DNA from 2 places in the Streptomyces sp. NPDC058279 genome. Region 1 is predicted to be linked to the other one. Evidence: predicted binding sites of a transcription regulator. Region 1 holds the regulator's gene; the other holds the start of a gene.
What was found. The regulator HspR, encoded in region 1, represses chaperone genes until heat shock. The targets are predictions, from matches to a motif close to TTGAGNNNNNNNNNCTCAA.
Positions count from the first base shown of each region.

Region 2: lon (endopeptidase La) is a predicted target of HspR. The motif match lies at 5,382-5,400, and genes of this name have one in related genera.

Region 1 covers NZ_JBHVYA010000004.1:112,483-119,826, reverse strand. The annotation lists gene dnaK (molecular chaperone DnaK) at 1-1,007, shown strand, start outside; gene grpE (nucleotide exchange factor GrpE) at 1,007-1,690, shown strand; gene dnaJ (molecular chaperone DnaJ) at 1,730-2,917, shown strand; gene ACFVXJ_RS10260 (heat shock protein transcriptional repressor HspR) at 2,919-3,365, shown strand; gene ACFVXJ_RS10255 (helix-turn-helix transcriptional regulator) at 3,430-4,470, opposite strand; gene ACFVXJ_RS10250 ((2Fe-2S)-binding protein) at 4,813-5,094, shown strand; gene ACFVXJ_RS10245 (pyridoxamine 5'-phosphate oxidase family protein) at 5,254-5,658, opposite strand; gene clpB (ATP-dependent chaperone ClpB) at 5,819-7,344, shown strand, end outside.
Region 2 covers NZ_JBHVYA010000009.1:243,474-250,817, reverse strand. The annotation lists gene ACFVXJ_RS19625 (ATP-binding protein) at 1-519, opposite strand, end outside; gene ACFVXJ_RS19620 (response regulator transcription factor) at 618-1,358, opposite strand; gene ACFVXJ_RS19615 (hypothetical protein) at 1,463-2,002, opposite strand; gene ACFVXJ_RS19610 (hypothetical protein) at 2,045-3,562, shown strand; gene ACFVXJ_RS19605 (sulfurtransferase) at 3,622-4,467, shown strand; gene ACFVXJ_RS19600 (DUF4097 domain-containing protein) at 4,533-5,288, shown strand; gene lon (endopeptidase La) at 5,423-7,344, shown strand, end outside.

The DNA.
Region 1 (7,344 bases):
CGGACCTGCTCGACCGCTGCAAGACCCCGTTCCACAACGTCATCAAGGACGCCGGCATCCAGCTGTCCGAGATCGACCACGTGGTCCTGGTCGGCGGCTCCACCCGCATGCCGGCCGTCGCCGAGCTCGTGAAGGAGCTCACCGGCGGTCAGGACGCCAACAAGGGCGTCAACCCGGACGAGGTCGTCGCCATCGGCGCCACCCTCCAGGCCGGTGTGCTCAAGGGTGAGGTCAAGGACGTCCTGCTCCTCGACGTGACCCCGCTGTCCCTCGGCATCGAGACCAAGGGCGGCATCATGACCAAGCTGATCGAGCGCAACACGACCATCCCGACCAAGCGGTCGGAGATCTTCACGACGGCCGAGGACAATCAGCCGTCGGTGCAGATCCAGGTCTACCAGGGCGAGCGCGAGATCGCGGCGTACAACAAGAAGCTCGGCATGTTCGAGCTGACCGGTCTGCCGCCGGCCCCGCGCGGTGTCCCGCAGATCGAGGTCTCCTTCGACATCGACGCCAACGGCATCATGCACGTGACGGCGAAGGACCTCGGCACGGGCAAGGAGCAGAAGATGACCGTCACCGGCGGCTCTTCGCTCGGCAAGGACGAGGTCGACCGCATGCGCCAGGAGGCGGAGCAGTACGCGGACGAGGACCTGCGCCGCAAGGAGGCCGCGGAGACGCGCAACCAGGCCGAGCAGCTCGTGTACCAGACGGAGAAGTTCGTCAAGGACAACGAGGACAAGGTCCCGGGTGACGTCAAGTCCGAGGTCGAGGCGGCCGTCGCCGAGCTGAAGGAGAAGCTCAAGGGCGAGGACACGTCCGAGATCCGTACCGCCACGGAGAAGGTCGCGGCGGTCAGCCAGAAGCTCGGCCAGGCGATCTACGCGGACGCGCAGGCGGCCCAGGCCGCCGGCGGCGCGGCCGACGCCGGCCAGGCCAAGGCCGACGACGACGTGGTCGACGCCGAGATCGTGGACGACGAGAAGCCGAAGGGTGGCGCTGCCTGATGTCGGAGGAGACGCCGGGTTTCGACGAGAAGCCTGAAGTCCCCACCGGCGCCGGCGCGGACGACGCGGCAGCCGAGCCGAAGGCCGTCGACTCCTCCAAGGAGGACGAGGCGGCCCCGGCCGGGGACGCAGCAGCCGAGGCCCTCGGCAAGGAGACGGCCCTCGTGGCGCAGCTGGACCAGGCCCGTACCGCGCTCGGCGAGCGCACCGCGGACCTCCAGCGGCTCCAGGCGGAGTACCAGAACTACCGCCGGCGGGTGGAGCGGGACCGGATCGCCGTCAAGGAGATCGCGGTCGCGTCCCTGCTGACGGAACTGCTCCCGACGCTGGACGACATCGGCCGGGCGCGGGAGCACGGCGAACTGGTCGGCGGCTTCAAGTCGGTGGCCGAATCGCTGGAGACGGCCGCCGCCAAGATGGGGCTGCAGCAGTTCGGCAAGGAGGGCGAGCCCTTCGACCCGACGGTCCACGAGGCCCTGATGCACTCGTACGCGCCGGACGTCACCGAGACGACCTGCGTCGCGATCCTGCAGCCGGGCTACCGGATCGGCGAGCGCACCATCCGTCCCGCTCGGGTCGCGGTGGCCGAGCCCCAGCCGGGCGCGGCCCCCGCCGCGAAGGCCGAGTCCGCGGACGGCGACACGCCGTCTGACAAGGACACGGATGCCCCGGACAAGGGCTGACGTCGAACCTGTAGGTGCACGAGAGGAGGGCCACCGAGGATGAGCACGAAGGACTTCGTCGAGAAGGACTACTACAAGGTCCTCGGTGTCCCCAAGGACGCCACCGAGGCCGAGATCAAGAAGGCGTACCGGAAGCTCGCCCGCGAGTTCCACCCGGACGCCAACAAGGGCGACGCCTCGGCCGAGGAGCGCTTCAAGGAGATCTCCGAGGCGAACGACATCCTCGGGGACGCCAAGAAGCGCAAGGAGTACGACGACGCCCGCGCCCTGTTCGGCAACGGGGGCTTCCGCCCCGGTCCGGGCGGCGCCGGCGGCTCGTTCAACTTCGACCTCGGTGACCTCTTCGGCGGCGCCCAGCCGGGCGGCGGCGCGGGCGGCGGCTTCGGCGGCGGCCTCGGGGACGTCTTCGGCGGCCTGTTCAACCGCGGCGGCGCGGGCCCCGGTGCGGGCACCCGCACCCAGCCCCGCCGCGGCCAGGACATCGAGTCGGAGGTCACCCTCTCCTTCACGGAGGCGGTGGACGGGGCCACGGTCCCGCTCCGGATGTCCTCGCAGGCCCCCTGCAAGGCATGTTCGGGCACCGGCGACAAGAACGGCACCCCTCGGGTGTGCCCGACCTGTGTCGGTACCGGCCAGGTCTCGCGGGGCAGCGGCGGCGGCTTCTCGCTGACCGACCCCTGCGCGGACTGCAAGGGTCGCGGCCTGATCGCCGAGACCCCGTGTGACGTCTGCAAGGGCAGCGGCCGGGCCCGTAGTTCCCGCACCATGCAGGTCCGGATCCCGGCGGGCGTCTCCGACGGCCAGCGGATCCGGCTGCGCGGCAAGGGCGCCCCGGGCGAGCGCGGCGGTCCCGCCGGTGACCTGTACGTGGTCGTCCACGTCGGCAGCCACCCCGTGTTCGGTCGCAAGGACGACAACCTGACGGTGACCGTCCCGGTGACGTTCGCGGAGGCGGCCCTCGGCGCCGAGATCAAGGTGCCGACGTTGAACGGTCCTTCGGTCACCCTGAAACTGCCGCCGGGCACGCCGGGCGGCCGTACGATGCGTGCCCGGGGCAAGGGCGCGGTCCGCAAGGACGGCACCCGCGGTGATCTGCTGGTGACGGTCGAGGTGGCCGTCCCGGCGGAGCTGTCCGACAAGGCCCGCGAGGCGCTGGAGACGTACCGCGACGCGACCGGGTCCGAGGACCCGCGCGCCGCCCTGTTCGAGTCCGCGAAGGGAGCATGAGATGGACGGCCGCCGCAAGAACCCGTACCAACTGACCGATGAGACACCGGTCTACGTGATCTCGGTGGCCGCCCAGCTCTCGGGTCTGCATCCGCAGACCCTGCGTCAGTACGACCGTCTCGGCCTGGTCTCACCCGACCGGACGGCCGGGCGCGGGCGTCGATATTCGGCCAGAGACATCGAGCTGCTCCGTACGGTGCAGGCGCTGTCCCAGGACGAGGGCATCAACCTCGCGGGGATCAAACGGATCATCGAGCTGGAGAACCAGGTCGCGGCCTTGCAGCAGCGCGTGGCCGAACTGTCCACGGCTGTGGACGGGGCCGCCGCCACCCTGCGGGCGCGGGAGGCGCAGGTGCACGCCTCGTACCGGCGGGACCTGGTCCCGTACCAGCCGCCGCAGCCGGGCAGCGCGCTGGTCGTGTGGCGCCCCAAGCGCGCGAAGGACTGACCGGGAAACCGATCGCGGCATGACGTGTGGACCCCGCCGGGGCGACCGGGCGGGGTCCCGCGCGTCACGGCGTCGGACGCGCGGGCGACAGCGGCGGTGCCGCGCTGTGCAGGATGCCCGACTGCGCGATGAGGAAGCCGAGTTGCGCCCGGCTGCCACTGCCCAGCACGGTCGCCAGCTTCGCGATGTGCGCGCGGCAGGTGCGTACGTTCATCCCCAGCCGGCGCGCGATCGCCTCGTCCACATGCCCCTCGATGAGCAGTTGGGCGATGGAGCGCTGCACGCCGGAGATGCCGTCCGGGGTGTGCGTGTAGGGCACCTCGTCGCCCAAGGGGACGGCCCGGCGCCAGAGTTGTTCGAAGACCTTGATGAGGTAGTCGACGAGCCCGGGGTGGCGCAGCTCCAGCGCCACCCGGCGGTCGTCGCTCGCGGGGATGAACGCCACCGTGCGGTCGAAGATCATGAGCCGCTCGATGAGCTCCTCCAGCGTGCGGATCTCCACCTTGCCCGTGGAGACGCGGTCCACGTAGGCGAGCGTGCCCTGGCTGTGCCGCACGGTGTGCTGGTAGAGCGTACGGATGCTCACCCCGCGGTCGATGAGCGGCGCGGCGCGCTCCAAAGCCTCGCTGAGGATGAACGTGGGCCGGGCGCCGCCCGGCTGGACGGTCAGGGCCTCGGTGTGGCACTCGGCGGTGGCGAGGTCGAGGGCGGCGTTGATCTGGTCGATTCCCTCCAACACGGTGATGGCGTGGGTGTTGGCGGGGCTCTGGGCGCTGATGGCGAGGAACGGCTCGAATGCATCGGTGAGATCTACAGCAGTGCGTCTGCGGTCCTGGATCTCGCGTTCGATGGGGTGCAGCCGTTGGGCGAGCGCGACGGACGGGGGAACCGCGCGGAGCTGGTTCGCGTCATCCGGGTCGGGCCGCAGCAGAGCGAATTCGAGCAGGCAGGGGGCGTTCCGCACCTCGCCGCGGGCGACGCGGCCGGCGCTCAGGGCAGCCGCGTACAGCCGTGCTCCTTCGGCGCACATCTCCGTGACGGGGTGGGGATGTGTCGGGTTTGCCTCGCTTCTTGCCAAATCTCCACCCCCCAGGGTCCTGAACATGTAAGAACATGATGCATCGTCCCTGTGGCACTGACGTGCCTGAATAAGCCATCGTCTGTCACTGCGGGGGAGAGGATTCCATCAAGTGAGGACGAAGCCGACCATGTATAAGAGAATGCTTCGCTCGGCGCTTGCCGTTGTTTTCTCCGCCGTTGCGGTCTTCGGGGCAGTCGTCGCCGTCAACGGGGACGCGGGAAGCGTTCAGGCCAGTGCCGGTACGCCCGTCGAGTCGGTAGGCAAGCACGATCTCGGCTGGAACACGGCTCCCCTGGACCTAGGCTGGAACAGCGCGCCTGCGCAGGTCTCCCAGTGACCCCCGACGACCGGGACTTCCGACGCGAGATGGCTTCGGCGTACCGGTCGGGGTGGCAGTTCATCGATCTCGCCACGGCCATCCCCCACGCCGGCGATTCGCTGATGGTCACCCTGTTCGGCCAGCCGATCGTCGTCGTACGAGAAGAGGACGAAGACGTCCGGGCCTACCGCTGTCTGCGCCGCCCCCGGGGCGCACCGCAGCCCGTCCGCTGTGAGGTGCGGTACGGAATGGTCTTCGTCAACCTCGACCAGCGGGACCACCAGCTGTTCGAGCCTGAGATCACCGCCGCCACCCCCCGAAGTGCCTGAAGCGATTCCCCCTCGTTGCACATCGCTCAGGTGCTACCCCCACACAACGGCGCCATCGTGGACCTGACCACGATGGCGCCGTTGTGATGTCCGGGCGCGCGGGCGGCCCGGCCGTCGCCGGCCCGGCCGTCGTCGCCGGCCCGCGTGCGCGGTGGCGCGTCAGGCGCGGCCCATCGCCCGGTCCAGGGTGATCTCCAGGACGACCCGGTCCGGGTTGGGCGAGGGCGTCCGCCCGTACCGCCGCGCGTAGCGCTCCACCGCGTCGGCCACCGACGCCTCGTCCGTGCGGATCGTGGCGCGCCCCTCCAGGGTGGCCCAGCGCCGGCCCTCCATCTGGCACACCGCGACCCGTGCGACGCCGTCGGGCGCCGCCAGGACGTTGCGGACCTTCTTGCTGTGCTTGTTGCTGATCACCCGGGCCAGTCCCGCCTCGGGGTCGTACGTCACGCCCACCGGCACCACGTGCGGGCTGCCGTCCGGGCGGTGCGTGGTGAGGGTGCAGACGTGCCGTTCCCGCCAGAAGGCGAGGTATTCGGGCGTCGGGTGGAGTACGTCGTGGGCCATGGGCGAAGCGTACGTTCGGGGCCGGGCCGGGCCTCGGTCGGTCGGCCCTTGAAAACCACCTTGAGTGGAATAGACTCAACTTTGTGCACGCTATACCTGTCACACCGGATGTCATGTGGGACATGACGATCCGAACCTGACCACGGAGAGGAGAGCGGCGGTGGACGCCGAGCTGACGAACAAGAGCCGGGACGCGCTGAACGCGGCCACCACCAGGGCCGTGAAGGACGGCCACCCGGACCTGACCCCCGCGCACCTGCTGCTGGCCCTGCTCGCCGGTGAGGACAACGACAACCTCATCGACCTGCTCGCCGCGGCCGGGGCCGACCAGGCCGCCGTGCGCACCGGCGCCGAACGGCTGCTGGCCGCCCTGCCCAGCGTCACGGGCTCCACCGTCGCGCCCCCGCAGCCCACGCGTGAGCTGCTCGCCGTACTCGCCGAGGCCGACGCCGAGGCGGGCAGGCTCGGCGACGAGTACCTCTCCACCGAACACCTCCTCATCGCCCTCGCCGCCAAGGGCGGCGCGGCCGGCGAGGTCCTGACCGCCCAGGGGGCGACGGCGCGCGAGCTGCTGGACGCCTTCGAGAACGCACGAGGAGGGCGGCGGGTGACCACTCCCGACCCCGAGGGCCAGTACAAGGCCCTGGAGAAGTTCGGCACCGACTTCACGGCGGCCGCCCGCGAGGGCAAGCTCGACCCCGTCATCGGCCGCGACCACGAGATCCGCCGCGTCGTCCAGGTGCTCTCCCGCCGCACGAAGAACAACCCGGTGCTCATCGGCGAACCCGGCGTCGGCAAGACGGCCGTGGTCGAGGGCCTCGCCCAGCGCATCGTCAAGGGCGACGTACCCGAGTCCCTGAAGAACAAGCGGCTCGTCGCCCTCGACCTCGGCGCGATGGTCGCGGGCGCGAAGTACCGCGGCGAGTTCGAGGAACGGCTCAAGACCGTCCTCGCCGAGATCAAGTCCAGTGACGGTCAGATCATCACCTTCATCGACGAGCTGCACACGGTCGTCGGCGCGGGCGCCGGCGGGGATTCGGCCATGGACGCGGGCAACATGCTCAAGCCCATGCTCGCCCGCGGCGAACTGCGCATGGTCGGCGCGACCACGCTCGACGAGTACCGCGAGCGGATCGAGAAGGACCCGGCGCTGGAGCGCCGCTTCCAGCAGGTGCTGGTGGCGGAGCCGACCGTCGAGGACACCATCGCCATCCTGCGCGGCCTCAAGGGCCGCTACGAGGCCCACCACAAGGTCGTCATCAACGACAGCGCCCTCGTCGCCGCGGCCACCCTCTCGGACCGCTACATCACCTCCCGGTTCCTCCCGGACAAGGCCATCGACCTGGTGGACGAGGCCGCCTCGCGGCTCCGCATGGAGATCGACTCCTCGCCCGTCGAGATCGACGAGCTCCAGCGCTCCGTCGACCGGCTGCGCATGGAGGAGCTGGCGCTCAAGAACGAGTCCGACCCCGCCTCCATCGAGCGCCTGGAGAAGATCCGCAGGGACCTCGCGGACCGGGAGGAGGAGCTGCGCGGCCTGACCGCGCGCTGGGAGAAGGAGAAGCAGTCCCTCAACCGGGTCGGCGAGCTGAAGGAACGCCTGGACGACCTGCGCGGCCAGGCCGAGCGCGCCCAGCGCGACGGCGACTTCGACGCGGCGTCCAAGCTGCTCTACGGGGAGATCCC
Region 2 (7,344 bases), on a different contig from region 1:
GACCCGGGACAGGTCCAGCAGGGTCTCCACGAGCCGGCCCAGTCGCTCGGTCTGCTTGAGCGCCGTCCGCATCGTCTCCGGATCGGCCTGCGAGACCCCGTCCACCACGTTCTCCAGCACGGCGCGCAGCGCCGCGATCGGCGTGCGCAGCTCGTGCGAGACGTTGGCGACGAGTTCCTTGCGGTGGCGGTCCACCGCCTCCAGGTCGTCCGCCATCAGGTTGATCGTCGAGGCCAGGTCGCCCAGCTCGTCCCGGCGGCCCGCCCCGCGCACCCGGCGCGTGTAGTCCCCGCGGGAGATCGCCCGGGCCACCCTCGTCATGTCGTCCAGCGGCGCCGTCAGACCGTGCGCCACGAACTGCGTGATCAACATCGAGGCGATCACCGAGAACACGGTGATGAACCGCAGCTCCGTGTCGGTGCGCAGGGCCACCATCAGCAGCCCCGTCGTGATGAACACGGACACCACGACGAGCGTGCCCAGCTTCGTCTTGATCGAGAACGGCGAGAACGGCCGCAGTGCCCCGGCGCGCTCGGCGGCCCCGTCGGCGGCACCACCGGTGCGGCCGACGCCACCGGTGCGGCCCGCGCCGCGCACCCGACCCGGGCGGGCGCCGCTCACGACTGGGCCGGGGTCTCCAGGGCGTACCCGACGCCGTGGACCGTACGGATCCGCTCGGCGCCGATCTTCCGGCGCAGCGCCTTGATGTGGCTGTCGACCGTCCGGGTCCCCGACGCGTCGGCCCAGTCCCACACCTCGGCCAACAACTGCTCCCGCGAGAGCACCGCGCGCGGCGTCCCGGCCAGGCACACCAGCAGGTCGAACTCGGTCGGCGTCAGGTGCACGTCCTCCGCCTGCACCCGCACCCGGCGCTGCGCGTGGTCGATCTCCAGATCGCCCAGGCGCAGCGTCGCCCCGCGCGGGGCGGTCGCCGCCTGCGTGGCCCGCTCCACCCGCCGCAGCAGGACGTGCACCCGCGCGGCCAGCTCCCGCATGGAGAAGGGCTTCGTCATGTAGTCGTCGGCGCCGACCCCGAGCCCGACCAGCATGTCGGTCTCGTCGTCCCGGGCGGTGAGCATCAGCACCGGCACCGGCCGCTGCGCCTGGACCCGGCGGCAGACCTCCAGCCCGTCGAAGCCGGGCAGCATGACGTCCAGCACCAGCAGCTCGGGCAGCCAGCTCTCGGCCGCGGCGACCGCCGCCGGGCCGTCGTACGCCGTCTGCACCTGGAATCCCTCGGCGCGCAGCCGGGCCGCGATCGCGTCGGCGATGGTGCGGTCGTCCTCGACCACGAGCACGCGCCGCTGGGCACCTGGAGTGGCCGCGGCGCCGCTGTGGGTGGTGTGTGTCTGTTCCATGTCCCGCCCCTGAAGATCCCGCGTGATGGGGTGCAGCGTAGAGGAGGCATCGGCCCGCGGCCATGTGGGGTTCCGACGGACCGCCGCGGACGTCCGGAACCCGCTCAGCCCTCGAAGGGGGGCAGCGCGTCCAGCACCTTCGTCAACACCGCAGGGACGGAACCGTCGTTGGTGACGACCTTGAGGCCGCCGCGGACGAAGGTGTACGTGAACCCGTCGAAGACCGTCCCGCCGCTCTTCGTGGTCCGGGACAGCTGCGCGAAGTCCGCCGCCTCGACCGCCGCGCGCAGCCGGCCGAGCTGGATCGACGAGAGCAGGCCGCCGCCCTCGGGCTCCGCGTGCGCGCCCCGCCGGGTCCAGGAGCCGTCGGGGGAGACGCTCAGGGTGTGCGTCCGGCCGGCGAAGCCGCCGCCGCGGGTGACCGTGACGATTCTCTCGGCGGTGGCGGGCGGCGGGGAGGGCGCCCCGGTCTCGGTCTCGGGCGCCGTCGTGTCCCGGGGCGCGGGCCCGCTCGCGCCGGCCGTGGCCTCCGCGGTGAACGTCACCAGCGCGTGGTCCGGCCGGGCCAGTCCGCACCCGCCGAGGACCACCACACCCAGCAGTGCCGCCGTCGTCGCCGTTGCCGTCGCCCGGAACGCTCGCACAACCCACCTCCGCTGGAACGGGGGCCGACCCGAACCCCGAGTATGGAGCCCGCACCACTCGCACGGAAGCACCCGGAGGCCGACATCAGCCGCACAGCCCTGTGGGGCCGCACGGCCCTGTGCCGCGGGCTGCCGCCGCTCCTCGCCGTCGTCCTCGGCCTGTGGGGCCTGGAACGCGGCCCCGCCGGCGGCAGCATGTGGCGCGACGAGTCCGTCACCGTCCAGGTGGCGCACCGCCCGCTCGGCGACCTCCCGGGACTCCTCGGGCACGTCGACGCCGTCCACGGCCTGTACTACCTGCTGATGCACGCGGTCTACGGCGTGTGGGACGGCGGCCTGTGGGCGCTGCGCCTGCCCTCCGTCGCCGCCACCGCCCTGGCCGCCGCCGGCGTGGCCGCGGTGGCACACCGGCTGGCGGGGCCCGGCGCGGGGACCCCGGCCGGGCCGCGGTCCGGGACCCGGGCGGGGACCCGGGCCGGGGCGGCGGTGATCGCCGGGAGCGCCTACGCCCTGCTGCCGCCCGTGCAGATGTACGCGCAGGAGGGGCGCTCGTACGCCCTCGTCGCCTGCGCCGTGGTCTGGGCCACCTACCTGATGCTGGCCGAGCGGTGGCCGGCGTACGCGGTGGTGCTGCTGCTCGGCTGCTGGCTGCACGAGTTCGCGGTACTCGGCCTGCTCGCGCACGCCTGCGCGGCGTGGCGCTCGCGCGGCTGGCGGTGGAGCGCCGCGGCCGTCGTCGCCGCCCTGCTGCCGCTGGCCGTCCTCAGCGCCCGCCAGGCCCGGCAGCAGCTCGGCTGGCTCGGGCGGCCGAGCTGGCAGGACTGGACGGCGTACGGGGTGCTCGTCGTCGCCGTGCTGCTCTTGGCCCGGGGCCTTCGCGAGGAGCGCCGGGCCCTGCGGGTCGCCGTGCCGCTCGCGCTGCTGCCGCCGGGACTGCTGATGACGGTCTCGCTGGTCCACCCCTGGTACGTGGACCGGTACGTGCTCTACGCCCTCGCCGGGCTCGCGCTGCTGATCGGGCTGCGCCTGGCGCCGGCCGACGGCGTGTGGGCGCGCCCGGTGCGGGCGCGCCCGATCGGGGCCCGCGCGGTGTGGGCCTCGGTACTGGCCGCCGTGCTGCTGGTGGCGTGGGGAGGCTGGTCGGGCCGGCTGCGGACCCCCGAGAGCCGCAAGGACGACGTGTTGGCGGTGGCCGCCGCCGTCCGGGAGCGGGCCCGGCCGGGGGACGCCGTGCTGTTCATGCCGGCGCGCCGGCGCGAGTGGCTGCTGTCCTCGCCCGGGACCTACGCGCCCCTGCGCGACCTGGCCCTGGCCCGGACCCCCACGGCCTCCCACAGCCTGTGGGGGACCGAGCTGCCCGCCGCGGGGATACGGGCGCGGCTGGCCGGGGCGGCGCGGGTGGTGGCGCTGCTCGACCCGCCGGGCCAGCCGCTCGACCCGTACCCCGCGGAGGCGGCGAAGCGGGAGGCGCTGGCGGCGGGGTTCCGGCTGTGCTCGGTCACCGGGGTGCGCGGGGCGCGCGTCGCCGTGTACGGCCGGACCGACGCCGACTGCGGCTGAAGGCGCCGCCTGGGCACGGTGGTTGGATGGGCGGACCGACACACCGGAGGATTTTCACGATGGAGCCCGAGAACCCCTTCGGACCCCTGATCGGGGCCGAGCGGCTCGCCGTCCGCCTGCTCGAACCGGACCTGGTGCTGTTCGACGCCTCCGTCGGCGCGTGGCGCGGCGCGGACCGGCGGATTCCCGGCGCCCGTCCCTTCGACCTCGACGGTGCGCTGTCCGACCACGGCTCTCCCCTCCCGCACACCATGCCCACGCCGGCGCGGTTCGAGGAGGCGATGCGCGACCTCGGGCTGGGGGAGGGCGACACGGTCGTCGTGTACGACGGCGCCGGGATCCACTCCAGCGCCCGCGCCTGGTGGATGCTGCGCGCGATGGGCTTCGACCGGGCCGCCGTCCTGGACGGCGGGCTCCCCGCGTGGCAGGCCGCCGGGCTGCCGCTGGAGAACACCGGCCCGGCGTACGACGGCCCGCGCGGCTCCTTCACCGCCCGACCGCGCCCGGGACTGCTGGTCGACGCCGACACGGTGGCCGCGGCCCTGACCGATCCGGGCGCCGCGGTGCTCGACGCCCGCAGCCGGGAGCGGTTCGCGGGCACCGCACCCGAGCCCCGCCCGGGGCTGCGCGGCGGCCACATGCCGGGCGCCGTCAACCTCCCTTTTACGGAACTCCGGGCACCGGGCGGCCTGATGCGACCGCCGGGCGAACTCCGGGAGGCGTTCCGGGCGTCGGCGGGCGAGCGGGAGCGGCTCTACCTCAGCTGTGGCTCCGGGGTGACGGCCTGCGTCCTCGCGCTGGGCGCCGAACTGGCCGGCTACCGGCAGACGGCCGTCTACGACGGCTCGTGGAGCGAGTGGGGCCTGCCCGGGACCCCGGACCGGCCGGCGGTGACGGGGGGTTAACCCCCGCCCGCGCCCGGGTAGCGACCCCCTCGTGGCTGGGGCCGGAGCCCGACAGACTTCCGCACATGACTTCCCACCGGCCCGTCCTCCTCGCCGTACCCGCCCTCGCCGTCACCGCGGGACTGCTCCTCAGCGGCTGTTCCCTCGGCCGGCTCGCCGAGGGTGGGCAGAAGACGGCGACCGACGACGCCACCGTGACCGAGGTCGTCCACTCCGTCGAGGTGGCGGACGGGCGGCACGGCTCGGTCGAGGTCACCCCGGGCAGCGGCCCGGGCGTCACCGTCCACCGCACGGTGCACTACCGCGGTGGCACCCGGCCCGAGCCCGGGCAACGGGTCACGGGGGGTCTCCTCAGCTTCACCGACGGCTGCTCGGACACCTGCTACGTCGACTACCGGCTGGAGGTGCCCGCCTCGGCGACGGTGAAGCTGCGGACCGACAGCGGTCGCCTCAGGGTCACCGGCGTCGCCGCCGCCGACCTCCGTTCCTCCTCGGGGGACGTCACGGCCGAACGCATCGCGGGCCCGCTGACGATCCGTACCTCCTCGGGCGACATCCGGGCCGCCGGACTGTCCGGCCCGCGCGCCGACGTCCACTCCGACTCGGGCGACGCCCGCCTGGTCTTCAGCACGCCCCCGGCCTCGGTCACCACCGACACCGGCTCGGGCGACCTGACGCTGCGGGTGCCCCCGGCGGCCTACCGGATCGCCGCCTCCACCGCATCCGGCTCGCGTGACATCGGCCTCCCCGCCGACCCGGCCGCCCCGGCGAGCCTCTCGGTGCGCACCACCTCGGGCGATCTCCACCTCTCGGCCGGCTGACGCCCGGCGTCGATTCGCCCGAGCACGCGTTCGCGCCGAGCGTGTTCGCCCCGGGCGAACTCAGGTTGGGGAACATCGGGGGGCTCCGGGACATTGAGTCGGCATAGCTCAACTTCACTGCCGGAGGGAAGATCATGGCTTCGACGTCCGTTACGCTCACTCTGCCCGTGCTGCCGCTCGATGACGAGGTCGTGCTGCCCGGAATGGTGGTACCGCTGGACCTGTCCGACGCCGAGGTGCGCGGCGCCGTGGAGGCCGCGCAGGCCGCCGCGGGCAGCGGGAAGCCGCGGGTGCTGCTCGTACCGCGGGTCGACGGGAAGTACGCCGGGATCGGGGTGCTCGGGACCGTCGAGCAGGTGGGACGGCTCTCCGACGGTGATCCCGGGGCGCTGATCCGCGGTCGCGGCCGCGTCCGGATCGGCGCCGGCACCACCGGACCCGGGGCGGCGCTCTGGGTCGAGGGCGAGACCGTCGACGAACAGGTGCCCGACCCGCTGCCCGGGGCCGTCACCGAACTCGTCAAGGAGTACAAGGCCCTCGCCACCAGCTGGCTCAAGAAGCGCGGGGCCTGGCAGGTCGTGGACCGGGTCCAGCAGATCGAAGGGGTCTCGGCCCTCGCCGACAACTCCGGGTACTCGCCGTTCCTCACGGTGGCCCAGAAGGTGGAACTGCTGGAGACCACCGACCCCGTCGCCCGCCTCAAGCTCGCGATCAAGGCGCTCCGCGACCACCTCGCCGAACAGGACGTCGCCGAGTCCATCGCCAAGGACGTCCAGGACGGCGTCGACAAGCAGCAGCGCGAGTTCCTGCTCCGCCGCCAGCTGGAGGCGGTCCGCAAGGAACTGCGCGAACTGAACGGCGAGAAGGAAGGCGAGGAGTCCGACGACTACCGGACCCGCGTCGAGGGCGCCGACCTGCCCGAGAAGGTACGGGAGGCCGCGCTCAAGGAGGTCGAGAAGCTGGAGCGCGCCAGCGACCAGTCCCCCGAGGGGTCCTGGATCCGCACCTGGCTCGACACCGTGCTGGAACTGCCCTGGAACGAGCGCACCGAGGACGAGTACGACATCCGCGGCGCGCGCGCCGTGCTCGACGCCGAACACGCCGGGCTCAGCGACGTGAAGGACCGGATCACCGAGTACCTCGCCGTGCGCAAGCGGCGCTCCGAGCGCGGCATGGGCGTCATCGGCGGTCGCCGCGGCGGCGCCGTACTGGCCCTGGTCGGGCCGCCCGGCGTCGGGAAGACCTCCCTCGGGGAGTCGGTCGCGCACGCCATGGGCCGCAAGTTCGTCCGGGTCGCCCTGGGCGGCGTACGGGACGAGGCCGAGATCCGCGGCCACCGGCGGACGTACGTCGGGGCGCTGCCCGGCCGCATCGTGCGGGCCATCAAGGAGGCCGGGTCGATGAACCCGGTCGTGCTCCTCGACGAGATCGACAAGGTCGGCTCCGACTTCCGCGGGGACCCGGCGGCGGCGCTGCTGGAAGTGCTGGACCCGGCGCAGAACCACACCTTCCGGGACCACTACCTGGAGGTGGAGCTGGACCTGAGCGACGTGGTGTTCCTGGCCACCGCCAACGTGCTCGAAGCCATCCCCGAGGCGCTCGCCGACCGGATGGAACTCGTCCGGCTCGACGGCTACACCGAGGACGAGAAGATCGTCATCGCCCGCGACCACCTGCTGCCCCGCCAACTGGAACGGGCCGGCCTCGCCGCCGACGAGGTGGTCCTGGCGGAGGACGCGCTGCGCAAGCTGGCCGGGGAGTACACCCGGGAAGCGGGCGTGCGCACCCTGGAGCGGTCGCTGGCGCGGCTGCTGCGCAAGGTCGCCTCGCAGCACGAGCTGGGCGAGCGGGACCTGCCCTTCACCATCGGCGCCGACGACCTGCGGGCGCTCATCGGGCGGCCGCACCACGTCCCGGAGTCCGCGCAGGACCCGGCCGAGCGGCGCACCGCCGTGCCGGGCGTGGCCACCGGCCTCGCCGTGACGGGAGCGGGCGGCGACGTGCTGTTCGTGGAGGCGTCGCTGGCCGACCCCGAGACCGGGGCGGCCGGGCTGAC